2 regions of the Mesorhizobium sp. genome follow, and region 1 is predicted to be linked to the other one. Evidence: predicted binding sites of a transcription regulator. Region 1 holds the regulator's gene; the other holds the start of a gene.

Region 1 (15,923 bases):
GGAATGGCGCGCGAGGAAGGCTGAGCGAAGGCGTTTGTTGGTCTGAACAGGATGGTCCATGGCCGGCCCGCGACCATGATCTTGCGGGTCACCAGCAGCCTGTCCGCCAACAACGAGACAGGCGGCGTTTCCGACCGGAACAGCAGGTTGTCGGCTTTCACCGCACCATCATAGATTTCGGCGTTCACCGGCAACAACGGTACCCGGCTGAGCGCGACCTGGAAAAGATCTTCGGCGCGAAAGGCAGCGTAGAGAAAACCCGCCGTCGAGGACCTGGACGCGTTGATGACGTCCGGAGCGGTTTCGACGTTGAGCCGTACGAAGACGAAAAAACCGGTGAAAGTCTGAGTGGCGCCCGTACCCTGGCCGAGTTGCGCGAGGCCGCTGGCGTGATGCTGATCATCGGCCATCGCCTTTTCGATCGCCTCACGCCGCACAGGTTCGGTGAACATGTCGTAGCCGATTGCCGACTGGTTGGCCGGATCCAGCGGCTCGAACAGGACAATGGGCGCGCGCCAAGGCAGCGCGGTATCCGGGTATACCATGTGCGCCACGCCCTGGTCATGCAGGATGTCGCGTTCAACGGCGACCTCATCGCCGCTCTTCACCAACCGCAGAAAGCCGATACCGCGCAGGCCGGCGAAATTGTTTTCGACATCGAGCGCCTTGAAGAAAGCTGCGAATTCGTTCTGCGAAATATCGCCATTGCGAGCGTCGAACAGCGCCTGGGTGGACCTCAGCAGGGCGAGATGCAGGTCGATGCGGCTTTCGATCCGGTTGAGCGCATCATCGGCCGCCGCCTCGAACTTGATGCGCGCCGCTTCCTGAGTGGCGAAGTAGGCGAAACCCGCCATCGTCAGGCTGATCAGTGCGACGGCGATGAAGGCAACGATCGGAAAGAATTTCTTCAATGGATGATGCGGCCCGTGAACGGTTGCCACCTTTATGGGCAAGTCGCCGCATCAAGACAATGCCGGGGCCAACCCATCGCCATCACTGGCATATCACATGATTGGCAAATGGCCGGCCGCCGACAGGTGACGACAGCCGAGCTTGCCGAGCCGGATCAGGCGGCGATTTTCAACGCGCCGGGCCCGGGAATGGCGCCGGGTGGACATTTGCCAAGGATGATCATGCCGAGCACCTCGTCCTGGGTCACATCGGTGGTGCGTGCGGTGCCCACCACCTGTCCGTTCTTCATGACGCAGACGCGGTCGGCAAGTTCGAACACGTCGTGGATGTCGTGACTGATCAGGAAGATGCCGATGCCGTCGGACTTGAGCTGCTTGACCAGTTCGCCGACCTGGGCCGTTTCCTGGGGCCCGAGCGCCGCGGTCGGCTCATCCATGATCAGGATGCGCGCGTTGAACAGGATGGCGCGCGCGATCGCCACAGACTGCCGCTGGCCGCCTGACAGCTTGATCACCGGCTCCTTGAAACGCTGGAAGCGCGGATTGAGCCGGCCCATCACCTTGCGTGCCTCCGCTTCCATGGCGACGTCGTCGAGCGTGCCATAGGCTGTCATGATTTCGCGGCCGAGGAAGAGATTGGCGGCGGCATCGACATTGTCGGCCAGCGCCAGTGTCTGGTAGATCGTCTCGATGCCATAGTTCTTGGCATCGCGCGGGTTGGAGATCGAAGCCTCCTGGCCATTGACGAAGATCTGGCCGGCATCGCGCTTGTAGGCCCCGGACAGGATCTTGATCAGCGTCGACTTGCCGGCGCCGTTATGGCCTAGCAGCGCCACGACCTCACCAGGGAAAAGATCGATCGACGCATCATCGACGGCGCGGATACCGCCGAACGCGATCGAGATGTTTCGCATGTCGACCAGCGCGGTGGCTGCAGGAGCAGTCTTCTCAATCATGGCGATGCCTCCCCTAATAGTTCCTGCTTGAGCTGATCTCGTCCGAAAACCGGATCATGCTCAGACGCGCTTGCGGTAAACGGTATCGAGCCAGACGGCGATCACCAGCACGGCCCCGACCACGATGCTCTGCAGCGGCGAGTCGACGCCAAGCAGCACCATGCCTGACTGCAGCGATTGCATCAGCAACGCACCGAGCATCGCGCCGATGATCGTTCCCGAGCCGCCGGCGAGCGACGTGCCGCCGATGACGGCGGCGGCGATGACCAGCAACTCGTCCAGCGTCCCAAGCACGTTGGTGGACGAATTCTGCCGCGCCGACGAGATCGCCGCGGCGATGGTGGCCAGCACGCCCATGATCATGAACACCTTCATGGTGATCCAGCGCGTGTTGATGCCGGCGAGATTGGCCGCTTCCGGATTGCCGCCGATGGCGAACACATAACGTCCGAAGCGCGTGCGGTTGGTGATGAAGGTCATGACAAGGCCGACCGCGATCGCCATCAGCACCGGAATGGCGATGCCGTGAGCGATGAACAGGCCCCCCTCGGGCACGGTGATGTTGTGGGCCGCCGCGTACCGGTTCACGATGCCGATCGGCCATGGATAGGAGTTGGCGAGCCAGACCGCACCCAGGATGAGCGCGCAGGTGACGGCTCCAAGCAGTGTCTCGGCCCAGATTGGACGCAACGGAAAACGGAAACGCTTGCGTTGCACCCGTCCATTGAACAGCGCGAACACCACGGCAATACAGGCGACGATGCCGACGACCCAGCTCCATGTCGCGCCGATCGATCCCGCCGGCCCGCCGCCCATCAATTGGAAGGTGGCATCCATCGGTGCCACGGTCTGGCCGCTTGTCACCCACCAGGCGGCGCCGCGCCAGATCAGCAGGCCACCCAGCGTCACGATGAAGGCCGGCACTTCGAGATAGGCGATGATGAAACCCTGGAAGGCGCCGATCAGCAGGCCGAGCGCCAGGCCAATCAGCAGCGCCAGGACCCATATCCACGGATTGCCGAGCTCAAGCCCGACGAACCGCACCAGGAAATGCACTTGCGCGAAACCCATCACCATGCCGATCACGCCTTCGACGGAGCCGACGGAGAGATCGATGTTGCGCATGACGATGACCAGCACCATGCCGCAGGCCATGATGGCGACCGCGGATGTCTGCACAGACAGGTTCCAGAGATTGCGCGGCGTCAGGAAGGTACGGCTGTCGAAATCGAGTGGATTGACTCCGAGGCGTACGCTGGAAATCACGTGCAGGCCGATCCAGATGACCAGCAGCGCGCCGACCATGCCCAGCATGCGGGTGTCGATCTCGGTCGCCTTCAGGAAACGGGCAACCGCGCCGAGCTCGGACGCCCGCGCGGTATCGGCCTGCGGGGTGGACGTTGTGTCGGTCATGATTTCCTCCCAACGGCTTGCCGTCTGACGCGGATGCCGAAACCAGCCTAGAAGCTACCCGCCCAAGGCGGAAACACAAATCTTTTTGAGAAAACGCCGCGGCTCTTTGGGGCCGCGGCGTCGTGATCGAGCAGGGTTGGACGGCTTCTTAGTTGCAGGCGGGGACGCTGCCCGCGGCCACGCCGGCGCAAACCTCGTCCTTCTTGATCCAGCCGGCGTCGATGACGACGTTGAGGTTGGCCTTGGTGATGGCGACCGGGGTCAGGAACAACGACTTGACGGTGTTGCCGCCTGGCGTGGTGAAGTCCTTCTCGCCGGCGATGTCGGTCATCTTCTTGCCGTCGGCCAGCTGCGAGGCGATCTCGGCGGCATTCTTGCCGAGCTCGCGGGCATCTTTCCACACCGACACGGTCTGCGTGCCCAGTGCGATGCGGTTCAGCGCGGCATGGTCGCCGTCCTGGCCCGACACCGGCACGGTGCCGGCCAAACCTTGCGCGGTCAGCGCCGCGACGACGCCGCCGGCCGTACCGTCATTGGCCGCCACCACCGCATCGACCTTGTTGTCGTTGGCGGTCAGGAACTGCTCCATGTTCTTCTGCGCGTTGGCCGGCAGCCAGCCATCGGTATAGGCCTCGCCGACGTTCTTGATCTTGCCGCTGTCGATCGCTGCCTTGAGCACTTCCATCGACCCCGAGAACAGGAAGTCGGCGTTCGGATCAGCACCCGAGCCCTTGATGAACACGTAGTTGCCCTCGGGCTTCACCTTGAACACTTCGCGAGCCTGCATGCGACCCACTTCCTTGTTGTCGAAGGTGAGGTAGAACACGTCCTTGTTCTCGATCAGGCGGTCATAGCCGACCACCGGAATGCCTTCGTCGAGTGCCTTCTGCACGGCCGGTCCGATGGCCGAGGCATCCTGCGCCAGGATGATCAGCGCGTTGGCGCCCTGCGAGATCAGGCTTTCGACGTCGGTCAGCTGCTTGCCCGGGTTGGACTGCGCGTCAGCGGAAATATACTTGTCGCCGGCGGCCTCGATCGCCTTCTTCATCGCGGCCTCATCGGTCTTCCAGCGCTCTTCCTGGAAGTTCGACCAGGAAACGCCGATGACCTTGCCCTTCGCCTGCGCGACCGACACGAGCGTCAGCGACATGGCGACACCCGCCAGGATGGCGGCTGTGAATCTTTTCATGTTATCCTCCCTGCGCCGCGTATGGCGCGACCAAACTGACCCGAAGGCCGGCACAGAGGCTCCATTTTTTCGAGCCTCGAAAAAACACTGATGCAACACCGGAACGCTGTCAACATCGATTCTGATGGATTTTGATGTCCACGTGAATTTTTTTCGAGCTCCGAATAAATAATGACAGGATCGCGGGCTTCTGCCAGAATTTGGTTTAAAACAACCTGCGGCGCGATGCGCCTCAGGCGTCGCTGATGGCCTTCGACATCACGAAAAGGCTGCTGCGGCAGGGAGGATGTGAAAGAGCATGTCGGTCGGAATCCGTCACGACGATCTACGCCGGCGCAACCGGGCGATGGTGATTGCGGCCGTACGCCGGACCGGACAGCCCTCGCGCACCGAGATCGCGGCGACCACCGGACTTAGCCATTCGACCATATCGACGATTTCATCCGATCTGATCGGCGAAGGCATACTGGCGGAAACCAAGCCGAGCGAGGCCGGATCGCTGAAGCGGGGCCGGCCTCAGGTCGGTCTTGGCCTCAATCCGGAAGCGGCGGCGGTCATGACCGTTGTGCTGTCGCTCAATTTTCTCTCGGTCGCCGTCATCGACTATGCCGGACAGGTGATAGCCGAGGAGCAACGCCGGCTGGACACGCTGACCATGCCGCGTGACGAGCTGATCGGCGAATGCGTTGCCATCGTCCGGCGCCGGCTCGAGGACCCCGACCTCGACGTCCGCAGCGTCGCCCGTATCGCGCTGGCGATCCAGGGCATCACCGATTCCCATGCCCGCGCCATGCTATGGTCGCCGATCACGCCAGAGACCAACATCGCCTTCGCCGACATACTGGAGCGCGAATTCGGCATTGCCGCCACCATGGAGAACGACTGCAACATGATGGCGATTGCGTTGCGCTGGCGCGATCCGGAGCGTTACCGTGACGATTTCATCGCCATCCTGCTGTCGCACGGCATCGGCATGGGCCTGGTGCTGAAGGGCGAGTTGTTTACCGGCACGCATTCTTCGGGCGGAGAGTTCGGCCACATGATCCACCGGCCTTACGGCGCGCTCTGTCGCTGCGGACGGCGCGGCTGTGTCGAGGCCTATGCCGGCAATTACGCCATCTGGCGCAATGCAAGACAGATGGGCGAGGACGCCGAGCCGATAGACGTCAGCGACGCGGACATGCGGACTCTGGCGGCCGTGGCGCGCGAAAAGGACGGCCCGGAGCGCGCGGCCTATCGCAAGGCCGGCGAAGCGCTCGGCTTTGGCCTCGGCAGCCTGTTCGCACTCATCGACCCGGCCCCGGTCGCCATGGTCGGCGTCAGCGCCGCCGCCTTCGACCTGATCGAGCCGGCATTGCGCGAGGCGATCGCACAGACCGCCGGCGGCCAGCACTCGAAATCGATCTCCTTCGATACCGAACCGAACGAACTGCCTTTGATCCGCGAAGGCTGCGCCATGCGCGCGCTGACCTTCGTCGACCAGGAGATTTTCGCGCCGGGCGCGCAGGCGAAGTCCGGCGCTATCGGCAAGAACGTCGCGTAGGTACGGTAGTCATCAGTCTTCCCGGATCGCGTAGCCGGCTCCGCGTATCGTGCGGATGACATCGGGCATGCGGCCATTGTTGACTGCCTTGCGCAGGCGCCCGACATGCACGTCCACCGTGCGCTCGTCGATATAGATCGTCTCGCCCCAGACATTGTCGAGCAGTTGGCTGCGCGAGAACACCCGGCCGGGGTGGCGCATCATGAATTCGAGCAGGCGGAATTCGGTCGGACCGAGCCTGATTTCGCTCTTCTTGCGATAGACCCGGTGCGATTCACGATCGAGAACGATGTCGCCGACCTTGAGCACGCTGGACAGGACTTCCGGCTTGGCACGGCGCAGCAGGGCCTTCACGCGGGCCATGAATTCGGGCGTCGAGAACGGCTTGACCAGATAATCGTCGGCGCCGGTGGAAAGGCCGCGCACGCGGTCGCTCTCTTCGCCCCGCGCGGTCAGCATGATGATCGGCAGCCGTTCGGTTTCCGAGCGCATCCGCAACCTGCGGCAGAGTTCGATGCCCGACACCGCCGGCACCATCCAGTCGAGTACGAGGAGGTCGGGTACGTTCTCCTGCAGGCGAATCTCGGCTTCGTCGCCGCGCGTCACCACCTCGACTTGGTAGCCTTCGGATTCGAGATTGTAACGGAGCAGCACCCCCAGCGGCTCCTCATCCTCCACCACCATGATGCGTGGCGCGATCATCGCTTGGTCACCCCTGTCATGCAGCCGGTGCGGACATCGCCGTCTCGTCCTGCTTCGGGCGATTGGCGGGCAGTTGCGTGCCGGTCAGGACATAATACGCATTCTCGGCGATGTTGGTCACGTGGTCGCCGATGCGTTCGAGATTCTTGGCGCAGAACAGAAGATGCGTGCACGCGGTGATGTTGCGCGGGTCTTCCATCATATAGGTCAGGAGTTCGCGGAACACCGAAGTGTATTTGACGTCGATGCGTTCGTCGTCGGCCCGCAGCTTTGCCAGCGCGGCGGCATCACGCGCCGCATACTCCTCGATGACGCCCTGCACCTGGATCAGCACCAGTTGCGCCATGCCGTCGATCGAATGCGACAGGTCGCGCGGGGTGACGCTGAGGCCGACGGTGCCGACGCGCTTGGCGATGTTCTTGGCAAGGTCGCCGATGCGTTCGAGATCGCCGGCCATGCGGATCGAGCCGACGACATGGCGCAGGTCGTCGGCCATCGGCTGGCGCTTGGCGATCAGGGTGATGGCGCGGTCGTCGAGCTCGCGCTGGCGCGCGTCCATGATGGCGTCATCGGACACGACGCGCTGGGCCAGTGCGTTGTCGGAATTCAGCAATGCCTTGGTCGCGCCGCCGACCATCGAACCGGCGAGATCGCCCATGTCGCTGATGAGCCTGCTGATCTGTCCGAGATCCTCGTCGAAAGCAGCGACTGTGTGTTCGCTCATGATTCTGTCCCTCGTATGCCTGAGCTCAGCCGAAGCGGCCGGTAATGTAGTCCTGCGTGCGCTTCTCGCGGGGCGACGTGAAGATCTTCTCGGTGCGGTCGAACTCGACCAGTTCGCCCAGATACATGAAGGCCGTCTGCTTCGATACGCGCGCCGCCTGCTGCATGTTGTGGGTGACGATGACGATCGTGTAGTCGGCTTGCAATTCGTCGATCAGCTCCTCGATCTTGGCCGTCGACAATGGGTCGAGCGCCGAAGCCGGCTCGTCGAGCAGGATGACTTCCGGCTTCACCGCCACGGTGCGGGCGATGCAGAGCCGCTGTTGCTGGCCGCCGGAGAGGCTGAGGCCGCTGGCGTTCAGCTTGTCCTTGACCTCGTTCCAAAGAGCGGCACGCTTCAACGCCTGTTCGACGCGGCCATCCATCTCGGCCTTGCTGATCTTCTCATAGAGCCTGACGCCGAAAGCGATGTTCTCATAGATCGACATCGGGAACGGCGTCGGCTTCTGGAACACCATGCCTATCTTGGTGCGCAGCAGATTGAGATCCTGCGAACGGTCAAGAATGTTCTGGCCGTCGAGCAGCACCTGGCCCTCGGCGGTCTGCTTGGGATAGAGCTCGTAGATGCGGTTGAAGACGCGCAGCAGCGTCGACTTCCCGCAGCCCGACGGTCCGATGAAGGCGGTGACGCTGCGCTCCGGCAACGACAGCGTGATGTCCTTCAGCGCCTTGCTCTGGCCGTAGTAGAAGTTGAGGTTCTTGACCTCGATCTTGGCCTTGGTCGCTGCCTCGGCGGCGATCGTCATGTCTGGCGACAACATCTGGCTCATTTGTCCTCTCTGCGTCCGGTCAGGCTGCGCGCGAAGATGCTGAGCGCGAGAACCGTCAATGTGATGATGAGTGCGCCGGTCCAGGCCAGTTGCTGCCATTCCTCATAGGGGCTGAGAGCGAACTGGAAGATGGTGACAGGCAGGCTGGCCATCGGCGCGTTGAGATTGCTCGACCAGAACTGGTTGTTGAGCGCTGTAAAGAGCAGTGGCGCCGTCTCGCCGGAGATGCGGGCGATCGACAGCAATATGCCGGTGACGATACCGGACAGCGCGGCGCGATAGGCGACCGACTTGATGACCACCCAGCGCGGCGCGCCGATCGCGGTGCCGGCTTCACGCAGGGCGTTCGGCACCAGGTTGAGCATGTCCTCGGTGGTGCGCACCACCACCGGGATCACCAGGATGGCGAGCGCGACGGCGCCGGCGATCGCCGAGAAATGTCCCATCGGCCGCACCATCAGTTCGTAGACGAACAGGCCGATGATGATCGACGGGGCCGACAAGAGGATGTCGTTTATGAAGCGCACCACGGTGGTGAGCTTCGAGAAGCGGCCGTACTCGGCCATGTAGGTACCGGCGAGCACGCCAATTGGCGTGCCGACGATGACGGCGATGATCGTCATCACCACGCTGCCGTAAATGGCGTTGAGCAGGCCGCCGGCGTCGCCGGGCGGTGGCGTCATCTGCGTGAACACGTCAAAGGACAGGCCGGCTGCGCCCTTGTAGACCAGTGCGCCGAGGATCAGCGCAAGCCAGGCCAGGCCGATACCGGCGGCGATGACACAGAGCGTCATCATCACGCCATTCCTGCGCTTGCGGCTCTGGTGAAGTGATGCGGCTGTCGACATCGGTCAGGCTCCCGTACGGGCGTCAATGCGCATCAGCATATAGCGGGCGATGGCGAGGATGAGGAAGGTGATGACGAACAGGATCAAGCCGAGCGCCACCAGCGAAGAAGTATAGAGATCGCCGACGGCTTCGGTGAATTCGTTGGCGATGGTCGCGGAAATCGTCGTTGCAGGCGCAAACAGCGAAGTCGAGATGCGATGCGCGTTGCCGATGACGAAGGTCACCGCCATGGTTTCGCCGAGTGCGCGGCCGAGGCCGAGCATGACGCCGCCCATGATGCCGATCCTGGTGTAGGGAATGACAACCCGGCGGGTGACTTCCCAGGTCGTGCAGCCAATGCCGTAGGCCGACTCTTTCAGCACCGGCGGCACTGTGTCGAACACGTCCTTGGTGATCGAGGTGATGAAGGGCAGCACCATGATGGCCAGGATCAACGACGAGGTCAGCAGGCCAATGCCGTAGGGAGGACCGGCAAACAGGCTGTTGAGGCCGGGAATGCCGTGGAACATGCCGATGATGAAGGGCTGCACCGTCGTCTGCAGGAAGGGAGCCAGCACGAAAAGGCCCCAGATGCCATAGATGATCGAGGGGATGCCGGCCAAAAGCTCCACTGCCATGCCGATCGGGCGGCGAAGCGGGCGCGGGCAAAGCTCGGTGAGAAAGATAGCGATGCCGATGCCGAGCGGCACGGCGATGAGGATGGCGATCGCCGAGGTGACGATGGTTCCGTAGATCGGCGCCAGCGCACCGAATTTCTCGGTGACGGGGTTCCAGCTTTCGGTGGTCAGGAACGAGAAGCCGAAGGTCGAGAGGGCCTGCCAGGAACCGGCAAACAGCGAGATCGCAACACCGCCGAGCAGGACCAGAACCAATATGGCGGCGGCCCGCGTCATGCCGTGAAAGATGGAATCGGTCAGCGCGAAACGTTTGACGGTCGCGTCACGCGAACCGCGAATGGCTGGCAAGGCTTCCTGGGCAGCGCTCATGTCAGGCTCGGCTCTTTGTCTGGAGGAAAGGGGCGCCGCGATGCGACGCCCCTTCAGGTATGATTATTCGCCAGCGTAGACCGGCTTGCCGTCGGCCTTGATGTCGGCCTTCCACGAAGCCTTGATCAGGTCGACGACGCTGTCGGGGATCGCGACGTAATCGAGCGCCTTTGCGGTTTCCTTGCCGTCCTTGTAGGCCCAGGCAAAGAACTTCAGCGCTTCGCCGGTGGCCGCGGCATCGCTAGGCGCCTTGTGGATCAGCACCCAGGTCGAGGCAGCGATCGGCCAGGTCGCGTCGCCCGGCTCGTTGGTGATGATGACGTTGAAGTTCTTCGCGCCCTTGAAGTCGGCATTCGAAGCAGCCGCGCCGAAGGACTCGAGCGACGGCTCGACGACCTTGCCAGCGGCGTTCAACATCTTGGAGTAGGACAGCTTGTTCTGCTTGGCGTAGGCGTATTCGACGTAGCCGATGCCGCCGTCGGTCTGCTTGACGGTGTTGGCAACGCCTTCGCTGCCCTTGGCGCCGACGCCGACCGGCCACTCGACAGCGGTGTCCGAACCAACCTTCGACTTCCAGTCAGGCGACAGCTTGACCAGGTAGTCGGTGAAGTTGAAGGTCGTGCCCGAGCCATCCGAACGATGGACGACGGCGATAGCGGTGGACGGCAGCGTGAGGGTCGGGTTCAAAGCCTTGATCGCGGCGTCGTCCCAGGTGGTAATGGCGCCGAGGTAGATCTGCGCGATTGTCTTGCCGTCAAGGATGAGTTCGCCTGGCTTGACGCCGGTGAGGTTGACGATCGGCACGATGCCGCCCATCACCATCGGGAATTGCACGAGGCCGTTCTTTTCGAGGTCGGCATCGGACATCGGCTTGTCGGTGGCGCCGAAGGTCACGGTCTTGGCGATGACCTGCTTGATACCGCCGCCGGAACCGATCGACTGGTAGTTGAGGCCGATGCCGGTGTCCTTCTTGTAGGTGTCGGCCCACTTGGCGAACACCGGATAGATGAAGGTCGAGCCGGCGCCGGAAAGATCCGCGGCCATTGCTGCTGAGAGGGTGAGGGTAGACGCCGCAGCCATTGCAATCGCAACAGCCGCCGAGCGGATGAAATGTCTCATGTGGCCTGCTCCTGTTCGGAAGATGGTCTCTCGGCGCCATTTCTTTCAGCGCCCGCTGAGGCCAATAGCCTTCGATTATAACAGTCGCATGACAGTTTCATGTCACCCCGGTAACGCCGCTCGACGGCACCGGAGGCGAATCTCATCGGCCCTTCCCGGCACAACCAAAGTTTGTCCCGGGAATCATGGGCTTGGGCATTTTTTCAGTCGTCATTTGCGGCCAATGGAAGAGCTCTCGGCCCAGCAAAGAAAATCCGGGCGGGAGCGCGTTGCATTCAGCCAGAGGATGTCTTGGCCGAGCCATCGCCGAAAACAGGTCCGTTGGGGTAGATTGACGCTGTTCCATGCCGGCGGTCGCTGCTCCCGCCCGTAACTGAGGAGCGGAACTCGAATACAGATATTGTCTCGGCTCGACCCTGACTTTGATATGGTGCGATCGCACCATAGCCTTTCGCACAAGAGCTGCGCCGAATCTCCATCGCAACCAATACTAGCATTCTCAGCGACAGTCTTCCGTTCTGTAACAACCGTACATTATGCCACCACGGCGTCCTGTCCCGGACTTGCGCTGACCCCGCGCGTCGCGGGCCTCCTTCAGCCGACGTCGAGCTGGCGTTCGTCGCCCGATCCAACCCAGCGCTCGAGCTTTTCCAGCAGCGCTCGGGGACTGATCGGCTTGGGCAGATAGTCGTCCATGCCCGCTTCCAGGCAGCGTTCGCGGTCGCCCTTCAAGGCATGCGCGGTGACGCCGACGATGGGGATGTGCGTGCCATTTTCCTCCTCGATCCGGCGAATGGCGGCGGTTGCCTCGAGGCCGTTCATCTCGGGCATCGACACATCCATCAGGATCATCCGGGGATTGAGCTTGCCATAGGCTTCAAGCGCCTTGCGACCATTGCCGACGATCTCGAAGCTGTAACCGGTCTCGCCGAGTATCTGGGTGAAGACCATCTGGTTCACTTCATTGTCCTCGGCAACGAGGATATCCAGACGCCGTTCGCCACCGGCCGTGGCGCGCAGGCGCGGGCGCACCGGCGGCGGCTGCAGCAGTGCGCGTCCGGACGGCGCGACAAGCGGCGGCTCCGTCGCGACGCTGCCGGCGCCTCCATTCGACACCGGTATGCTCACGCCCGCCGTCGTGTGCCGATGACGCTGGATGGTGGCGACCAGCGTTTCCAGAAGCACCGAGGAACGCGCCGGCTTGATCAGCTGGGCATCGATGCCAAGATCGCGATAGCTGGTGTTGGCCAGCGACTGGTCGACGGAGGTCAGCATGATGATCGGCGTGTCGGCAAGCCCGGCGGTGTTGCGCACGATCCGCGCCATCTCGGCGCCGCTCATGCCCGGCATCTGGTAGTCGAGCACGACACAGTCGACCGGAACGCCATAAGCGGCCGCGGCGATGAGCACCTTCAGCCCCTCCGCGCCGCTTTCAGCCGCACAGGAATCGAATGTCCACGACGCCATCTGCTCGATCAGGATCGCACGGTTGACCGCATTGTCATCGACGATCAGCACCCGTGCCCCGGTCACATCCACCGGCATGATCCGCTGCCCGGTCGATTGCACGGCCCTTGGCAGCGTGATGGTGAACCAGAAGGTGGAGCCCTTGCCCTCGGCGCTTTCGACTCCAATGTCACCGCCCATGAGGTCGACCAGCCGCGATGTGATGGCAAGGCCAAGCCCGGTGCCTTCATGCCGCCGGGTCGACGACGTGTCGACCTGGCTGAATTTCTCGAAGACCAGTTGCAGCTTCTCCTCGGGGATGCCGATGCCCGTGTCGGTGACGGCGACGGTCAGCTTGGTGCCGGTCGGAACCCGTTCGCCGGTCACGTCGACCAGGACATGGCCTTCGTCGGTGAACTTTACCGCATTGCCCAGCAGGTTGGTGACGATCTGCCGGATACGGCCGACATCGCCGATGAACTGGCTGCCGAGGCCGGGCTCGATGCGAACGATGAGCTCGAGGTCCTTCTCCTTGGCTCGCGTCGACACCAGGGTCGCCACATCCTCGATCGCCTCGGCGAGATTGAAGGGCGCCGGGTCCAGAACGAGCTGGCCGGCGTCGATCTTGGAGAAATCGAGGATATCGTTGATGATCGTAAGCAAGGCGTTGCCCGATTTCACGATGATGTCGGTGAACGTCTTCTGCTTGGGATCCAGATCGGATTTGGCGAGAAGCTCGGCCATGCCCAGCACGCCGTTCATGGGTGTGCGAATTTCATGGCTCATATTGGCCAGGAATTCCGACTTGGCGCGGTCGGCAAGCACGGCGCGCTGCCGCGCCTCGCGAAGTTCGGCCTCGCGCTGCTTCAGCTCGGTGATGTCCGTGGTGGAGCCGATCAGATAGAGCGAGCCGTCGGAGGCGATCATCGCGCCCTTGCGCGCGAACTGATGGCGCACGCTGCCGTCGGCAAGCGTCACCGTCTCCTCGACCTCCTGCGTTTCCCCGGTGCGCAGCACGGTCAGGTCGCCGCTGACGAAAGCTTCTCCATCGGCCCCGAAAATCTCGATGTCGGTCTTGCCGATCGCCTCTTCCTTGCTGAAGCCGGTGAGATCGCACCATCCCTTGTTGACATAGAACTGCTTGAGGTCCGACCGCTTGGCGTAGATCGACACGGGCACGTTGTCGATGAGACTGCGGAACACTTCGTTCTCGCGCATGCTCTCTTCCAGCGCGCGCTCGCGCGCCTTGACGTCGGTGATGTCGGTGCTGGAGCCGACGAGGTGCACCGAGCCATCCAGCGCCACCAGGCGGCTCTTGCGGGTCATCAATTGCCGAACGGTCCCGTCGCGATGGGTGACGGGCTCCTCGACTTCCCTGACCTGACCCGTAGCGGCCACTTCGGCATCGTCATTGCTGTAGCTTTCGGCGTCCTTCGCGCCGAACAGCTGCCGGTCCGTCCGGCCGATCACATCCTCCTTGGCGAAGCCGGTGATGGCGCACCAGGCCTTGTTGACGAACTCGATGCTCAGGTCCTGCGCCTTGATGAAGGCTGCCACCGGCAATTCATCCATGACGTGACGGAACAGGTCGATCTGGTGCATCGAGTCATGCAAGGCTTTCTCGCGCCGCTTGATCTCGGTGATATCGACGCGCACGCCGATGAACGTGCCGTCATCGGTGCGCATGTCGTAGACCTGGTGCCAGCTGCCATCAGGATTGACGCGCTCGAACGAGGCACTGGGCAAGCGGCACCGCTTGAGCACCCCGTCGGCCCAACGATCCGGATCCCGGTCGTAGAGCTTGTCCAGTTCCAGATCGCCGCTTTGCCGGAAATATCCGGCCGAATGCCCGCGTGCCAAAGCCTCCCGGAAGGTGCGCCCGGGCCGCCATACCGGCTCCAGTTCCGGAATTGCTTCCTGCATCTTGTGATTGGCGAAGACGAAGTTGTCATCGCGGTCATAGATGATGACGCTGGCCGGCAGCGATTCCAGCACGGTGGCAAGATGGCGCCGCGCGTCTTCGGCCTCGGCCTCGCGTTCCTTCATGTCGGTGACATCGACATAGGAGATGAGCCGTTTGCCGTCGGCAATCGATGCAAGCGACGCCACGAGCGTGCGCCCGTCATTGTGAGGCAGTTGCCTGGAGCCGGCGACACCAGCCCTGACTTCGGCTTCGCGCTCGGCGATATGGCTCTGCCAGGCGGCATCGTCGGTGCCGTAGGAATCGATGCCGCGGCTGGCTTCCATCAGTTCGCGGAAGGTGGAGCCGATCCCGGCACGGCGCGGATCGATCTTCCACAAATCATGGAAGGCGCGGTTGATGATTTCCGCGCGAAGGCCGGCATCGAGGACGATGACGCCGATCGGCATGGAATCGACCATTGCGCGCAGATCACCGAGACTTCCCGAAGATGCTTCCACCGGCTCCCTTTGGGCGAGTTCGTCGAACGCGCTGGCAAGCGCGGTGACGTTGCGGCCAACGCCACGATAGCCGGCAAACTGCCCCTCGGCGTCGAAGCGCGGGAACCCTGTGATCGAAACCCAGCGGCAGTCGGCCCGGCCACCCTTCAGCTCGTAGACGAAATCGCGAAAGGGCCTGTGCGCCTGCAGGTCTTCCAGATGCGCCGCGGCGCTGCGGCTGCCGTGCGACACCTGTTTGAGGAAATCGAAGCGGAACCGCCCGAGCACACTGGTGGGGTCGATTCCGGTGGCTGCCCGGTAAGTGTCCGAAAGCCAGGAGAAACGCAGCTCGGCATCGGTCTCCCAGATCCAGTCGCAACCCGCCTCGACCAACGCGCGAAGCGCTTCCACTGAACCCATATGGTCAGGCGACGAAAGCATATTGTGGTGCATGGGCACTTTACCGGGCTCACGCGTCGCGCGCGCGCCAACTTTTCCGTCCGCTTCAGCCATGCCGTCCCACCCCGAAAACCAAGGCCGGCCCCTCCCCCGAGGTCCGTTGGCGGAATGTGCCTCAGAAGCATTAACGATCCGCTAACCTTAACGAAACGCCACCGGCCGGGCGCGGCCATTCGAATGCGGCTTGCCTGCGCCATTCCGCCCGTTGTCGACGCCATGCAAGCCGCGTTATAAGCTGGGCAGGGGTGTGCACATGTTTGAACGGATTTTGCCTTCTTTCCTGGGGCTGGCGTTGCTTTTGGCCAGCGGTTGCTCGCGCAGCTATGACGGCACGGTGATCATTCCAAAGCCGCTTGATGCGAGACGTTTCTTCGACAAGGAACCACCGCGCGCATCG
Region 2 (15,923 bases), 790 kb from region 1:
CCGCGAAAGCCGTGACATCGATGTGCCGCTGGCCATCCGCCATTTCATCCATCATGCCGGCTGGGCGCAGGCGCTGGACCAGGATTTTCCGGGACACAAGGGTGTCGGCGTCGTCGGCCAGATCATCCCGTGGAATTTTCCGCTGCTGATGCTGGCCTGGAAGATCGCGCCGGCGCTCGCCGCAGGCTGCACGGTCGTGCTGAAGCCGGCTGAATTCACGCCGCTCACCGCCATTCTGTTCGCCGAGATCTGCGAGCGCGCCGGCGTGCCCAAGGGCGTCGTCAACATCGTCCAGGGCGGCCCGGAGGCGGGCGTGGCGATCGTCAATCATCCCGCCATCCAGAAGATCGCCTTCACCGGCTCTTCGGAGGTCGGCAAGATCATCCGCAAGGCGACCGCGGGCTCGGGGAAAAAACTGTCTCTGGAGCTTGGCGGCAAGTCGGCCTTCATCGTCTTCGAGGATGCCGATCTCGACAGCGCCGTCGAAGGCCTGGTCGACGGCATCTGGTTCAATCAGGGCCAGGTCTGCTGCGCCGGCTCCCGCCTTCTGGTGCAGGAAGGCATAGCTGACGCCTTCCTTGCCAAGGTCAAGGCGCGGATGAGCCGGCTGCGCGTTGGCGCTCCGCTGGACAAGAACACCGATATCGGCCCGTTGGTCGACCTGACCCAGCTCGACCGCGTCAAGGGCCTTGTCGCCGAAGGCGCCAGGCAGGGCGCCGTCTGCTGGCAGCCGGACGTCGCTTTGCCGTCCTCCGGCTATTACCATCTGCCGACTCTCGCCACAGGCGTTTCGCCGGCTAATATTCTCGCCCAGGAAGAGGTGTTCGGCCCGGTGCTGGCCACCATGACCTTCCGCAATACCGAGGAAGCGATCGAGCTCGCCAACAACACGCGCTATGGGCTGGCGGCCTCGGTGTGGAGCGAGAACGTCAATCTTGCCCTGCATGTGGCGCCGCGGCTGAAAGCCGGCGTCGTCTGGGTCAACGGCACCAACATGTTCGATGCCGCCTGCGGTTTCGGCGGCTACCGCGAAAGCGGCTTTGGCCGCGAGGGTGGGCGCGAGGGCATGTTCGAATATCTCACGGCGAAGCTGCCGCTCGGTCCGGTCATCAAGCCGGCGACAGCCTCGGCGCAACCGGTCGAGCAAGCCGAAGGCGGTGGCATCGACCGCACGGCAAAACTGTTCATCGGCGGCAAGCAGGTGCGCCCCGACGGCAATTATTCGCTGGCGGTTGTCACCGCCAAGGGCAAGCTGGCCGGCGAAGTCGGGCTGGGCAGCCGCAAGGATATCCGCGACGCCGTCTCGGCAGCGCGAGCCTGTAAGGGTTGGCCTGAGGCGACTGCCTATAACCGTGCCCAGGTGCTCTACTATGTGGCCGAGAACCTTTCCGGCCGTGCCGATGAATTCGCCGCCCGCCTTGTCCAGCTCACCGGCGTTGCCGCCAGGGCGGCGGGCGAAGAGGTCGACCAGTCGATCGAACGCCTGTTCCTCTATGCCGGCCTTGCCGACAAGTTCGAGGGCAGGGTGCATCAGCCGCCAGCCCGCGCCGTGACGCTGGCTCTGCACGAGCCGGTCGGTGTCGTCGGCATTGTCGCGCCCGACAATGCGCCGTTGCTTGGGCTGATCTCGTTGGTCGCACCGGCGCTCGCCATGGGCAACACGGTCGTTGCCGTGCCTTCGGAAAAATATCCGTTGCTGGCCACCGATCTCTATCAGGTCATCGAATATTCCGACGTACCCGCCGGCGCCATCAACATCGTCACCGGCCGCACGGCCGAACTTACCGGCGTGCTGGCCAAGCACGACGATGTCGACGGGCTATGGCTATTCGCCGATGCCGACACATGCGCCAAGGCGGAAGCTGACTCGATCGGCAACCTCAAGCGCGTCTGGAGCGGCAATGGCCGGACCCTCGACTGGGCTTCCGACGAGGCCGCCGGCGACACCTTCCTGCGCCGCGCCGTCGAGGTCAAGAACGTCTGGGTGCCCTACGGCGATTGAGCTCCGGCCGCCACGCAAGTGATCGTGTTCGGGCTTGACGCCCGGATGCGTGTTCTTTAACGAGAAAAAACATCTTTATCTGTGAGTACAGTGGCGCAGGCCGCACAACGGTGTCTGACTGGTACATGACGCCTTGGCCGGCTGCCGATAAACCCGGACGATCACACGCGGCGAGGAGAAGAACATGGCGGATCTGGCAGGCAAGGTCGTTGTCATCACGGCAGCGGCGCAAGGCATCGGCAAGGCGAGCGCGCTGGCCTTCGCCAAGGCCGGAGCCACCGTCCACGCCACCGACATCAACGAGGCGCTATTGGCGGAACTCGCCAAGACGGTGCCTGGTATCAAGACCCGAAAGCTCGATGTGCTCGACGACAGCGCCGTCAACGCCGCCTTTGCCGACATCGGCCGCGTCGATGTGCTGTTCAACTGCGCCGGTTTTGTCCATTCGGGCTCGATCCTGGAAATGAAGGACGGCGATCTCGATTTCGCGCTGAACCTCAATGTCCGCGCCATGGTTCGCACCATCCGCGCCGTGCTGCCCGGCATGCTGGAGCGCGGTGACGGATCGATCATCAACATGGCCTCGCTGGCGAGCTCGGCCAAGGGCGTGCCGAACCGCTTCGTCTATGGCCTGAGCAAGGCTGCGGTAATCGGCCTGACCAAGGCCGTCGCCGCCGACTATGTCGGCAAGGGCATACGCTGCAACGCCATCTGCCCGGGCACGGTCGAGAGCCCGTCGCTGCAGGATCGCATGCATGCGCAGGGCGATTATGAAGCGGCGCGCGCGGCGTTCATCGCGCGCCAGCCCATGGGCCGTCTTGGCACGCCGGAGGAAATCGCCGATCTCGCCGTCTATCTGGCGGGCGCCACCTATACGTCCGGGCAGGCCTACAATATCGATGGCGGCTGGTCGATCTAGAGCAATTGCGGGAAAACCGCGTATCGGTTTTCCGTCCGGAACTGCGTTAAAACACAGAGATGGAGCGGTTCTGTGTTTCCGTGAAACGGTGAACAGCTCTGAACCGATCTGACTGAGGAGAGGCTACCATGAAACTGCTGCGCTATGGCGAAGTCGGGAGTGAACGTCCCGGCCTTCTCGATGCCGATGGGACGATCCGCGATCTCTCGGCCCATGTCGCCGACATTGCAGGCACCGTACTTCATCCGGCGTCGCTGGAGATGCTGTCGAAGCTCGATCCTAAGTCGCTGCCGGTGGTTTCCGGCAAGCCTCGGCTCGGCGCCTGCGTTGCCGGAACCGGCAAGTTCATCTGCATCGGCCTGAATTATTCCGACCACGCCGCCGAAACCGGCGCCACCGTGCCGCCGGAGCCGATCATCTTCATGAAGGCCAGCTCGGCCATTGTCGGTCCGGACGATGACGTGCTGATCCCGCGCGGATCCGTGAAGACCGACTGGGAAGTCGAACTTGCGGTGGTCATCGGCAAGACGGCCAAATATGTCAGCGAGGCCGATGCTCTTGATTATGTAGCCGGCTACTGTGTTGCGCATGACGTCTCCGAACGCGCCTTCCAGGCGGAGCGCCAAGGCCAGTGGACCAAGGGCAAGAGCTGCGACACATTCGGCCCGACCGGCCCGTGGCTGGTGACCAAGAACGAGGTGGCGGATCCGCAGAACCTCAAGATGTGGCTGACGGTCAACGGCAAGACCATGCAGAACGGCTCGACCAAGACGATGGTCTATGGCGTCGCCTATCTCGTGTCCTATCTCAGCCAGTTCATGTCGCTGCACCCCGGCGATATCATCTCCACCGGCACGCCGCCCGGCGTCGGCCTCGGCATGAAGCCGCCGGTGTTCCTCAAGGCCGGCGACGTCGTCGAACTTGGCATCGAAGGTCTCGGCCAGCAGAAGCAGACCTTCAAGGCGGACGTGTAGCGCCTGAAGGTGACCTTGGTCAGGCCGCCGGAAAACGGCGGCCTCTATCATCTCAATCTATCCTGCCGTGCCGGCTTCGTCGGAGCAAAGCGGTCCGGCGTGCCTGCTTTTGACTAATTTATTACCGTGTTATATAACATGTTATGATTACGGTCCGAAACGGTGTGATGATGGAAGATGTCCTTCGAGCCCTTGGCTTCCTGTGTCTTGGCAGCAGGCTGAAGCGTCTGGGCGAGCAATTGCAGGCGGATACGCAGCGCCTGCTCGATGGCCTGGACGTTCGGGTTCAGTCGAGCCAGTACCCTTTGCTGGCCGCGCTCGACAGATTGGGCCCGCTGCCAGTCGGTGAACTGGCGCAATCGCTCGGGGTCACGCAGCCCGGTGTGACGCGAAGCGTTTCGCTTCTGGCCGATCTCGCGCTGGTCGATGTCACCCAGTCCCAGGATGACCAGCGACGCAGAATGGTCTCGCTGACAACGAGCGGCCAGCGCCTCGTCGATGTTGCAAAGCGGGATGTGTGGCCGCAAGTCGAGAACGCCGTCGCCGATTTGTGCCGGGACCTCTCAGGGCCGCTTCTCGATCAACTCGCCGCTATCGAAGATGGCCTGGCCGCGACTCCTCTCTACCGGCGTGTGGAAAAAGGCGCAGCGCAATGAAGCACGTTCTCGACCGGCCCGTCTGGAGCGCGTTGGAAACGCGGCATCGGTACTTCGCGCAAGGGGGCAGGCTCGCCAGGCGCTATTCACCGTCAATCGCCCTCTTCGCCGCGACCGCAGCCGACGATGCCGAAAGTCTGCGGGCGTTGGGTGAGCTTGTTGGCCCGGGCGAAAGCATGATCATGGCGCAGGCCGACGCTATTGCCCTTCCGGCCGGTCTCTCCGCAACCTCTTCCGCCTCCGCCATGCAGATGGTCGGCGAGCAGCCCTTGCAGGCCGTCAGGGATGAGCGCGTGCAGCGGCTGACGCAGCACGATATCCCCGAGATGCTGGCCCTGGCCTCGCTCACCAAGCCCGGCCCGTTCACGTCAGGGGCGCTCAGCCTCGGCGATTTCTGGGGCGTGAAGGTCGAGGGCAGGCTCGTCGCGATGGCGGGCGAACGCATGAAGCAGCCCGGCTATACCGAACTCAGCGGCGTCTGCTCGCATCCCGAGTTTCGCGGCGCTGGCCTGGGCAGGCTGATGTCCCTGTTCGTGGCAAACCAGATTTTCGCACGCGGCGAAGTACCGTACCTCCACGCTTATGCCACCAACGCCGCCGCGATAAGACTGTACGAGTCCATCGGCTTCCGCTTGAGAAGCGCGATCAATGTGGCTGTCGTTCAACGCGCTGGATGAGAGCTGCTTGCCTCTGGAATTCAGGCTGATTTTGGCTCGAGCCGCCGGAAGCCGACGGCCTCCATCAGCATGTCCTCGTCGACCATGCCGGCATTGTGCAGCGCAAGCAGTGTCAGCGCGATTTCGCGGGCCTCGGGCGATTCCGGCTGTGCCTCGCGGCGCCGGCACGCTTCGTCGAACACGCGTTGCAGCCTGGCGATGTCGGCAGGCTTGAGCAGGCCACGGTCATAAACGGACTTCGGCATGGCGGTCTCCCTGACAGAGGAGCTAGGGCACCATTCCTATATTTCCAGCCTTTCCCGAGGCTTGAGTATAACGGAGCGGCTTCGGCCTGGCCGAAGCCGCTCCACAGTCCCGAAATATGGGTGGATCGTGCCTAGACCGCGATTTTGCCGCCACCCTGCCTTGTGATGGCAACGACCGCCGGACGCACCGGCATGTCCTGCTTGAAGTCAGGCCAGCGGGTCGATGGGTCTTCGTAGTAGGACGGGCGCCCGAACGCTTCCCAGTCCTCGCCGCCATCGCCGGGGTGTTGGACTGCGACGAAGGCGGTCTGGTCGTCCGGCGCGAACAGCGGGCCGCACATTTCGGCGCCGATCGGCACGCGGAAGAACAGCTTTGACGTCGCCCGTGCCGCGCCCTCGGTGTCCACCGCCCACAGGCCGTCCGTGCGGCCGGTGGCCTTCGGGCCCTGGCCGTCGGTGGCGACCCAAAGGCGTCCCGCCGAATCGACGGCGCAATTGTCGGGCATGCCGAACCAGCCATTGACCGTGGTTGCCGTCGAGAATGTGGCGCCGACATCGGCCACCGCCGGATCGCCGCATTTCAGCAGCACTTCCCACTTGCCCTTGGCGGCAGCGAAATCACCACCGTCCTCGGCGATCTCGATGATATGGCCGAAGGCGTTCCCCGCGCGCGGGTTGGCGGCATCGACCTGGTCGGCCTTGCGCTTCGAATTGTTGGTCAGCATGACATAGACCTTGCCGTTGACGGCATTCGGCTGGATGTCCTCGGGGCGGTCCATCTTGGTGGCGCCGAGCAGGTCGGCGGCGCGGCGCGTCTCGATCAACACGTCGGCCTGGCTGGCGAAACCATTCTCGGCGGTCAGCGGTCCATGGCCGAAGACGATCGGCAGCCATTCCACCGTGCCATCCTCGGCGAATTTGGCGACATGCAGCGTGCCGTCGTCGAGCAGGTCCTTGTTGGCCGCGCGATCGTTGGCGTTGAAAGTGCCCTTGGTGACGAATTTGTAGACATAGTCGAAGCGCTCGTCATCGCCGAGATAGAAGACGACGCGGCCATCCCTGGCGACGATCGACTCCGCGCCCTCATGCTTGAAGCGGCCCATGGCGGTGCGCTTCTTCGGCGTCGAGGTCGGATCGTCGACATCGACCTCGACGATCCAGCCAAAGCGATTGGGCTCGTTGGGTTCCTTGGCGAGGTTGAAGCGGTCGTAATGTGCCGCCCATTCATAGGCGCCTTCGGGAATGCCCAGGCGCTTGTAGTTGGCGGCTTCCCCGTGGCCCTCGGGAAGGTCACCGGAGAAGTAGCCGTGGATGTTCTCCTCGGCCATCACATAGGTGCCCCACGGCGTCACGCCGCCAGCGCAGTTGTTGACGGTGCCGAATACCTTGGTGCCGGACGGGTCGGCGTTGGTCTTGACGCGGTCATGGCCGGCGACCGGGCCCGACAGCGCCATTTCGGTGTTGGAGGTGATGCGGCGGTTGAGCTTGCCGTCGCGCACCACCTGCCATTTGCCAGACACCTTGCGGATCTCGACGATGGTGCCGCCATGCGCGGCCATCTCGACATCGACCTGCTCCTTGCTGAGTGGTGCTTGCTTCACCTTGCCGTCGGCGATTGTGACAAGGCCGGGGAACATCAGATGCGGGTTGGTGTATTCGTGGTTGACCACCAGCAGGCCATGTTCGGCCGAGCCGTCGATCGGGATGTAGCCGACATAATCGTTGTTGTAGCCGAACTGTTTCGCCTGGGCCTCGGCCGACTGCCTCGTCGGCTCGAATTCCGGCGAATCGGCAAACAGCGGATCGCCCCAGCGCAACAGCACGTCGGCGTCATAGCCCGGCGCGACATGGTGCCTGTCGTCGATGCCGGCTTCGAGCTCGTCGAAGTTGAAGGCCGAGCCTTCCGCCGCGCGCGCATCGTCGGCTGCGACAAGCGCCAGTGGGCTGACGGTGGCGGCAATGGCCGCGACGGCAAGCGAACCCCTCAGGAAACCCCGTCGCGAGAACCTGGCGGCGATGATCTCGCCCATGGTGCGGTTGTCGGTGGGGTTGGTGCCAGCGCCGTCGTTTTCCTCGAGCAGGCTGGTGCGGAATCTTGTGTCGGCGGAGCGATCGTCGGTCATAGGCGTGCCTCTGGCTTTGGAGTGGCTGGAGCGGGGGGTGCCTGTTCAACCCCTTATAATCGCCCGATCACATTTTCGTGACAAAGCCGCGGTCATTTGACCTTAACCGGCGTCGGCGCGACGTGCGGCACCGGGCGGCATTCTCTCCGTCGCCGCGATCCTGGCCCGATGGACCTTGCTTGACGTGCCCGCGCGGTTCGGAAACAAGGGCTGCCAAAAGGATCATCGAGGGGCAAAAGGTGAGTTTTTCCGGATTACTTCAGCTCGGTGTTTCAACCGTCATCTTCCTGCTGGCCGCGACGGCGGCAAAGCAATGGGGGCTGGCGCCAAGCCTGGGCAAGATCGTGCTGACACTGGCGCTCTATTCGCTGGGCAATCTGATCATGCTGAGGCTGATCCGCGAATTCGGCATGTCCGTTTCGTTCAGCCTGTCGGCGGTCATTCAGCTTGTTTCGGTGAACGTCGTGGCGCTGGTCTTCTTCGGCGAGCGTGTCAACGCGCTTCAGGCGACCGGCATCGTGCTGGCGATCGCGGCGGTGGCGCTGATCACGCTCGGGCCCTATCTTCAGGGTCGATTGTAGGACCACCAGCCCTGTGAAAACCACTGCACGCACGCTGATCAACTGGATCGAGTTCCCGGTTCTGCTGGCCGGATCGATCATCGCTGGCGCTTTGTGGGGCTTCGAGGAACTGATGGAAGTGGCGCGCGCCACCACGCCGCACGCCTTTGACACGGAAATCCTGCTTGCCTTCCGCGAGCCGGGCCAGCCGAACAACCCTATCGGTCCACCCTGGCTGGAAGGCGCCGTGCGCGACATCACCAGCCTCGGCAGCGCCAGCGTCCTGGTGCTGATCACGGCGGCGGTGATCATTTATCTCTTGCTGGTGCGCCGGTGGGGAACGGCGCTCTTCATGTTCGTGGCGGTGGCGGGCGGACAGGTGCTGTCGAGCCTGTTGAAGTTCGGGATCGACCGGCCCCGACCCGAGCTCGTCTCGCATCTTGTCAACGAGACGTCGCTGTCCTTCCCGAGCGGGCATGCCATGCTGTCGGCGGTGACCTATCTGACGCTGGGTTCGCTCGCGGCCCGCTTCCTGCATGGGCGAACGACGAAGATCTATGTGCTGGCTCTCGCCGTGTTGACCACTTTGCTGGTCGGCGTCAGCCGCATCTATCTCGGTGTCCACTGGCCATCCGACGTGCTGGCCGGCTGGTGCGCCGGCTTCGCCTGGGCGATGCTGTGCTGGCTGGTTGCGAGAGCCTTGCAGCGGCGAAAGGTGGTCGACGACGGCGAGTGAGCCGGATGGTGATGATGCCTGCCTATGACGGCCGCATGATCATCCGCCGGGGCTGCCTGCGATTCCGCACGGTTCTATCTCGCTGACCTTGCCGCGCACCACCCCGGCCGTGCCGACTGCCACCGCCTTCGCCGCAGCCTTGCCGCCGGAACCTGCCAGGCCGCCGGCAATGCCAACGGCTCCACGGACGGCCCCCGTCGCTTTGATTTGCCGGACAACATACTCATTCCCTGCCTGACAGTCGTGCATCTGCCTGACTGCCTGGGCGGCGACCAAAGCTTCCTTCAGACCTTCCGGCGCATTCGGCCCCGCCGCCAGCGTGGCAAGCTTGGCATGCTGGCCGGTTGAAATCGGCGGATCGGCGGTTGTCGCCTGGCTGCAACCGGAGGCCATCAGGCTTGCCAGCACTGCCCGCGAGTGCCTTGGCCTCAATCGCCCGTGCGCCCTTCCTGTCTCCCATTTTCCGTGGAACGACACGTTACTTCTGTCCGATCGTTTGGTCGAGGATCAGGCTGCGGATCTTGGGCGTCAGGGGTCTCACTATATCCACGAAGGGACGGCCCTCGGCACGCAACACCATCAGGCTGTCGATCTGCTCGTCGATGGCGGAGATCGTTTCACCCTTCTGCGTGCCGCTTAGCTCCTCCATGTCGGAAACCGCCTTCTTCATCCTGCCGAAGATCGGATCGAGTTCCGCGATGGGGATGGTGGCCAGGAATCCGCGCACGGTTTCGCCCAGCGCGACCTCCCAGCTTTCGGCGGTAAAGCCGGCGGCGGCGATCAGCCCCTTGTCGGCCGCGTCGCGTTCGTACCAGTCGGCGGCGATCTCCTCGTCATAGGCGAACTGACCGTATTCAGGCTGGAGAGCCGCGATCAGGCCAACGACGGCGGAAGCGTCGCGCGAGGTCAGCGCCATGGCCCGGGAGGTTGGAAATATGATGCAGAGAACCAGTATGAGCGCGCCGACCCGGCATAGTGTCGCCAGGGAATCAGCCATAGCAATCCTCCACCAAGCCGGCCCGGGCATTGCTCGCCGCCTGCGACTGCAGCACCGAGCCACCGATCGAGGCGGCCTGACCGGCAATGACCCCACCATTGCCAGCCAGACCGCCAAGGCCCCCTGCCGCCGACAGGACGCCGCCAAGCAGAGCCGCATTGGTCTGCGCCCGCGCCGCCTTCTGGGCGGCCTCGGCGCAAGCCGCTTCCTTCTTCGTCGCCTTGTGCTGGATCTTCTTGCTGTTGCCCGCGCTTGAGACCGGCGCTGTGTCAGCCTCGATCTGGCCGGTCTGGCATCCGGCCAAGGCGATGGTCAGCGCCAGCAAAATTCTCTTCGTCATGTCGGCCCCTCATTCAGACAGTGCGCGGCGGCTTCAGATCGTGATGCGCGCCGCTGTCTTGCCCCCGCGCGGTTCCGGTTTCGGAAGCGCGCCGCAAACTAGGTTCGACAAAACAGGGTGGCTTGGACAAAACGGCCCTAAACACGGCCAAAACGGCATTGGATTGACGTTTCAGGCACCTCGGCGCATATCAGCGCCCTCCTGGGCATGGGGGTGCCGATGACTGCGACGATGGGGCCGTCCGCTTCGTTCCGACTGACCACGGACATGTTTCCGGAGCGGGATCGTGTCGAGCTGACGCGTGAGGTCTATGGCCGTACGGTCCTCAAGGTCGACCTCGATCCACTCGCGCCGACCCATGTCGACATGCGCGTGCGGATGTTGCCCGGGCTTGGCCTCGCCACCGGCAAATCCTCCGAGTTCCGGGTACATCGGCCGGCGTCGATGATCGACAGCGACGACCTCGTTCTCCTGGCGGCTCTCGACGGTTCCAGCATGATGAAGCATCGAGGCCGCGAGGAAGCGGTCGGTGCCGGCAATGCGCTGATGATGAGCAGCGAGGAGGTTGGCCTCAACGTGATCGCTCCTGGCGGTTTTCGCTTCGTCAATCTGAGTTTCTCGCTGAAGCGGATTTCGCCGCTTGTCGGCGATCCGGCCGCGGTGCTGATGCGGCCTTTGCCGACCCAAGGCGGAGCGATGCGGTTGCTGATAGACTACGTCCAGTCGATCCAGGAACTCGGCGACGGATTGCCTGCGGAGGCCCTGAATCTCGCCTCGACGCATATCTACGATCTCGCCGCACTTGCCCTGGGCGCGACGAGGGATGCGGCCGAGATCGCGCGAGGCCGGGGCGTTCGCGTCGCCCGGTTGCGGGCAATCAAGGCCGACATCGTCGCCCATGGCGGGCATGTCGCGCTGTCGGCCGAGGACGTCGCCGCCCGCCATCGCCTGTCGCCGCGTTATGTGCGCAAGCTGTTCGAAAGCGATGGCACCTCGCTGTCGGATTTCATGCTGCGCCAGCGGTTGGTCCGCGCCCACCGCATGCTCGGCGATATCAGCCATGCCGGCCGCAGCATCACGGACATTGCATACGAGGCCGGCTTCAACGACCTCTCCTACTTCAACCGGGCGTTCCGAAGGTGCTATGGCGCGACGCCTTCGGATGTGCGCGCCGGGCTGGCCAGATCGCTGCGCGCGGCGACGGACGAGGAAAAGCCGTAACCTGTGTCCGGCCGGACAATCCACAGGGAGTTGGCGGCTTGATCCGACCTCGCTCCATTGTGAAAGAATCCCGGCGGAAGGACGCCGATCGTGCGGGCGATCATCATTGCGGCGAACAAGCCCGACAGGAAGGAACTTGCCAGCACGAAACCGGGCACCTGCGCCAGCGCGGGGTCCACACCCAGGGCGACACCTTTGGCAAAGCGGATGACGATGATGGCAGCGATGAGGGCCAGCGGCACCCAATCCCCTTGCAGCACCAGCCGCCCGTCGGCGAGCATCGTGGCGGGACGGCGGCGCGCCACGGCAAGACCCGCCAGCGCGCCGGCCACGGCGCCGCAGGCGAAACCGAGCAGCCCGCTCGCCGAAATGCCCGACGAAGCCAGATTGTAGAGTGCAAGGCCGGTGATGAGAGCCGGCATCACGAAAAGCCGCCGCGGCGCCACGACGCGAGCCTGGGTGCGCTTCCAGCCGATGAGCAGGCCGTAGAGGATCAGCGGCCACACCCACACCGGCGTGTGGGACAGTATGCTGGCCGCGCTGGGGACATCCGTGCCGGCGGCAAGGGTCCCGCCGCTGGAGGCCAGGACGAAGCCCGTGGCAAGAACGGGAAGGCCAGGCTTGCCTGCCGGGATCGAGATCTTCCGGTAGTGGCGGGCGAGATGAAGGGACATTGTGGGTCTCCGTCTGATGTTGAAGGCTGGCCGCCGGCGCGGTATCAGCTTGGCCGGTTCGCCCGGCACCATGGCGGCGCGAAGCCGGTGCATCAAACGCGTCTTCGGCAAGGGACGAACGGCTACGTGAAAGACACGCTGGTGCATTCCACGCTTCGCGAAATGCAGGCCTTGCTGCTCTCGCCGCGCTTCTGGGGAGCGCTTGTGGCCGTATCGGCCATCCTTGGCCTCACCGGGCCTTTCGGCACCTATCAGGAGCTTCAGCTCCTGCCGCGCTGCGCCTACTGGCTGGCGCTGGCCTTGGTGACTTTCGTCGCCGGCTATCTGGCCATGCGGCTGACGCTCGGTATTCTATTCGGCAATGCCGGCGCGCAGCCGGTCCGCACCGTGGTGGCCGGCATCGCGGCCGGGGTCCCGGTGACGCTGGTTGTGCTGCTGTTCAACCATGCGCTGTTCGGCGGCCCTGTGCCGTCGGCGGCCGAGGTCTTGAAACTCTTCGTCAACTGCAGCCTGATCGCGGCGGCGATTTCCTTTCTTTCCACCCTGGCCGGCAGAGGCGCGCGGGGCGTTGTGGTCAATGGCGCCGTGCCGACCGCGGAACGCGCCGGCAGTGATGCCAAGGACGGCCTGCAGGAACGTTCCCCGCCGTCAGTCTCGCCTGCGCCGCAATCCACGCGTCCGTCGCTGAACGACCGGCTGCCGCATGCCATACGCGGAAAGATCACCTATCTGTCGATGCAGGATCACTACGTCGAGGTGCACACCGACAAGGGCACGGCGCTTGTCCTGATGCGGCTTGCCGATGCCATCCGCGAGGCCGGGGATACTCCCGGCCTGCGGATCCACCGCTCGCATTGGGTGGCGCTGGATGCCGTCACCGGCAGCCGGCGCAAGGAAGGCAAGCTGTTCCTGAAGCTGGGAGAGAGCGTGATGCTGCCAGTCAGCCGGTCCTATGCCGATGCCGTGCGCAAGGCCGGGCTGGTCTGAACCCCTGCGCGGCTGCGTCTTGCCGGGTACGAGAGTTCGTGCCGCTCCGGTCTTCGACAGCGATCAGGCCGCGGCAGGCGCATCCTCTTCATGCGTTGCCGCTCCAGCCAGATCGTCCCGCGCCTTGCGGGCAAGTTTCCTTGTCGACCGCTTGGGACTATCCCCGAACAGCTCGGCCGCTTCCTTGAGGCATGCCTTCTTCAAGTGCTTTTCCGAGCGCTTCAAGAGCTTGGCCAGAAGCCGCGTCTCCCTTGGCGGCCCGAGCGGCCGATCATCGGCATCGAGAAGGGCGCGCATGACCAGCACATCGTGCAGTTCGCCCAGTCTCTCGCCGAGCTCGTCCACCGCCTTGCGCCTGGCCTTGATCGGCGTCGGCCAAAGCCGTCCCAGCAGCGACAGATGCATGCCGTGGGTCTTGGCGGCTTTGCGCAGGTCGTGGAAATCATCGGCGTCGCCACGCGACCCCGCCGTGTCCAGCGCCTTTCTGGCGCGACGCAGGGTGAGGCGCGCGCCCTCCGCCAGCACATCGGCGGCCTGTTCGGGCATATCGGGCAGGGAGAGCGTGCCGATGCGGCTCCTTCCGGCCTCGCAAGCGGCGATCGCGGCCTCGATCGTCGCGGCAAGATCGGCGCCGGCATGCAGCGCCTCCTGGTTCTTGACCAGCCTCTCGCGCACCGTGTTCAGCCCGCCACCGGCGCATTCTTGCGGGAATTCGGCCGCCAGCCGATCGATGGTCTCGATCAGCGCCGTCGCTTCGCGCGCCCCGGCAAGAAGTCCCGCGACCTCGCGGTAGCACTGGTTCTCGGCCGCGCAGAATGTTTCGTTGCCGGAATGAACGAGGCGCAGCAAGGCGCGCACGCTCTTCAGCCGTTTGCGGCATTTGTGCAGCGCCTGCTCCGGCTGACTGGGCGCGGCGTCCAGATGGACAAGCGCCTTGTCGATTTCCTCGGCGAGGATGCGCCTGACCTCGCCGGTCAGCGGCAGGCGCGGATCAATGCGGAAACTCATGCGGCGATCTCCGGAATCCCCCCAAGGGCGAGCGACGCGTTGTAATATCCCGGCTCGCCGGTGACTTCGCGGCCGAGCCATTCTGGCAGCATTTCGTCCGGAACGTCGTCCGGCGTCTCAAGTTCGGCGACCACAAGCCCTGCAAGTGCGCCGCCGAAAACATCGACTTCGTAGAGGTAGCCGCCATGCCTAACATGGTGCCGTGTCTTCTCGATGACACGTCCGATGGCGAAGGCGAGCATTTCCTCGGCTTCGGCCAGGGGTATCACATATTCGTATTCGTCGCGCTCGCGGCCCCTGCTGCCGAATTTCAGCGTCAGCTTGGCCGAGGTGCCATCGCTGATGCGCACGCGTACCGAACGGCCGGTCGCCGCGGCGAGGTAGAACTGGCGGATGCGTATATCCGACTCGACCAAGTCTCGCCACGCGGTGCCGGAGACCAGGAACTTGCGCTCGATTTCCTTGACCATGGGGCGGCAATAAAGCGCGCACTGCCGCGGAAGGCAAGCCGGAGATGGTCGCATCGACTTGACTTTAATCATTCGATTGATTAAAAATTCTATATGAGCAAGACTGAAAGTGCAGCGGTTCCGGCGCGGGGAACGACGCAATCTCCCGCCGAAACAACGCGCGCGGCCCTTGTGCAAGCGGCGCTGAAGCTGTTCGGACGGCAAGGGTTTGACGGCACGTCGACACGTCAGATCGCTGCCGAGGCCAAGGCCAATATCGGGTCGATCGCCTATCATTTCGGTGGCAAGGAAGGGCTTCGCATCGCCGCCGCCGATTACATCGTCGAGACCATCCAGGCGATTGCCGGGCAAACGATCGGCGGCCTGCCGCCAGTTGCCGGAGCATCTGCTCCAGAGGCGGCGCGGGCGCAGCTATTCATGGCCCTGGAGCGCATGGTCGGCTTCATTGTCGCAAGCCCGCGGGCGGGTGAGATCGTGCAGTTCGTGTTGCGCGAACTCTCTCACCCGACGGCGGCGCTCGACCGCATCTACGAGGGCGTGTTCGAACCGACGCACCGTCGCATCTGCCTCATCTGGGAACAGGCGACGGGCGAGCCGGCAGAGAGCGAGTCCACCCGGCTCACCGTCTTCACGCTGATCGGCCAGGTCATCTATTTCCGCATTGGCCGCGAAGCGGTGATGCGCCGCATGGGCTGGCAGTCAATCGGCGATGCCGAGGCAGGCAGGATCGCAGCGGTGATATCTGACAATCTCGGCGCCATCCTGGCCGCCAGGAAGGGATGAACCATGAGTTTCCTCTGTTCTCTCCCGCTCGCCGCCCAGCTTTTCAGCAGCTGTGCGCAGGTGCCGCTCGCCGTCGGCTATGTCGAGGGCGACTACGTGCTGCTCGCGCCGATCGAGGTGGCGCAGGTCGAGACCGTGTCGGTGAAGCGCGGCGACCGCGTCATGCCGGGCACGCCCGTGGTGACGCTGGAAAGCGATGACGCCAAGATTGCCGTGGCCCAGGCCGATGCCGCCCTTGCGCAGGCCCAGGCGCAACTCGCCGACCTGCAGGTGGGCAAGCGGCCGGAAGAGATCGCCGCACTCAAGGCGGCGGTCGACATGGCCAAGGCGCAAGCGGCCGACGCCAAGCGCAAATACGACCGTGCCAGCGATCTGTTCAAGCGCGGCGCCGGAACGCAGGCCGATTTCGACACGGCCGCCGCCACACAGGAGACGGCCGACGCGCAGGTCGGCCAGGCCGAAGCCAATCTAGCCGTAGGCGGCCTGCCGGCGCGTCCGGAGACGATCAAGGCCGCGGACAACCAGGTCAAGCAGGCCCAGTCGGCACTGGA

The links. The regulator PhoB, encoded in region 1, activates phosphate uptake and scavenging genes when phosphate is short. The targets are predictions, from matches to a motif close to TGTCATNNANCTGTCAT.
Region 2: a site for PhoB is predicted at 7,663-7,679, ahead of ACO07C_RS16565 (PhoX family protein). Genes of this name have one in related genera too.

What each region holds. Positions count from the first base shown of each region.
Region 1 is NZ_OZ245860.1:4,278,105-4,294,027, reverse strand. Features, by position in the region: gene ACO07C_RS20485 (CHASE domain-containing protein) at 1-911, opposite strand, end outside; gene ACO07C_RS20480 (ATP-binding cassette domain-containing protein) at 1,067-1,867, opposite strand; gene ACO07C_RS20475 (sugar ABC transporter permease) at 1,928-3,280, opposite strand; gene xylF (D-xylose ABC transporter substrate-binding protein) at 3,429-4,469, opposite strand; gene ACO07C_RS20465 (ROK family protein) at 4,768-6,012, shown strand; gene phoB (phosphate regulon transcriptional regulator PhoB) at 6,025-6,714, opposite strand; gene phoU (phosphate signaling complex protein PhoU) at 6,731-7,438, opposite strand; gene pstB (phosphate ABC transporter ATP-binding protein PstB) at 7,464-8,267, opposite strand; gene pstA (phosphate ABC transporter permease PstA) at 8,264-9,115, opposite strand; gene pstC (phosphate ABC transporter permease subunit PstC) at 9,119-10,102, opposite strand; gene pstS (phosphate ABC transporter substrate-binding protein PstS) at 10,166-11,221, opposite strand; gene ACO07C_RS20430 (response regulator) at 11,816-15,580, opposite strand; gene ACO07C_RS20425 (hypothetical protein) at 15,780-15,923, shown strand, end outside.
Region 2 is NZ_OZ245860.1:3,486,153-3,502,075, reverse strand. Features, by position in the region: gene ACO07C_RS16595 (aldehyde dehydrogenase family protein) at 1-2,002, shown strand, start outside; gene ACO07C_RS16590 (SDR family oxidoreductase) at 2,187-2,921, shown strand; gene ACO07C_RS16585 (fumarylacetoacetate hydrolase family protein) at 3,050-3,895, shown strand; gene ACO07C_RS16580 (MarR family winged helix-turn-helix transcriptional regulator) at 4,066-4,551, shown strand; gene ACO07C_RS16575 (GNAT family N-acetyltransferase) at 4,548-5,228, shown strand; gene ACO07C_RS16570 (hypothetical protein) at 5,249-5,473, opposite strand; gene ACO07C_RS16565 (PhoX family protein) at 5,605-7,596, opposite strand; gene ACO07C_RS16560 (hypothetical protein) at 7,836-8,177, shown strand; gene ACO07C_RS16555 (phosphatase PAP2 family protein) at 8,191-8,892, shown strand; gene ACO07C_RS16550 (hypothetical protein) at 8,932-9,300, opposite strand; gene ACO07C_RS16545 (hypothetical protein) at 9,371-9,889, opposite strand; gene ACO07C_RS16540 (hypothetical protein) at 9,882-10,229, opposite strand; gene ACO07C_RS16535 (AraC family transcriptional regulator) at 10,449-11,450, shown strand; gene ACO07C_RS16530 (DUF6622 family protein) at 11,372-12,124, opposite strand; gene ACO07C_RS16525 (LytTR family DNA-binding domain-containing protein) at 12,251-13,111, shown strand; gene ACO07C_RS16520 (CHAD domain-containing protein) at 13,175-14,119, opposite strand; gene ACO07C_RS16515 (CYTH domain-containing protein) at 14,116-14,589, opposite strand; gene ACO07C_RS16510 (CerR family C-terminal domain-containing protein) at 14,683-15,372, shown strand; gene ACO07C_RS16505 (HlyD family secretion protein) at 15,376-15,923, shown strand, end outside.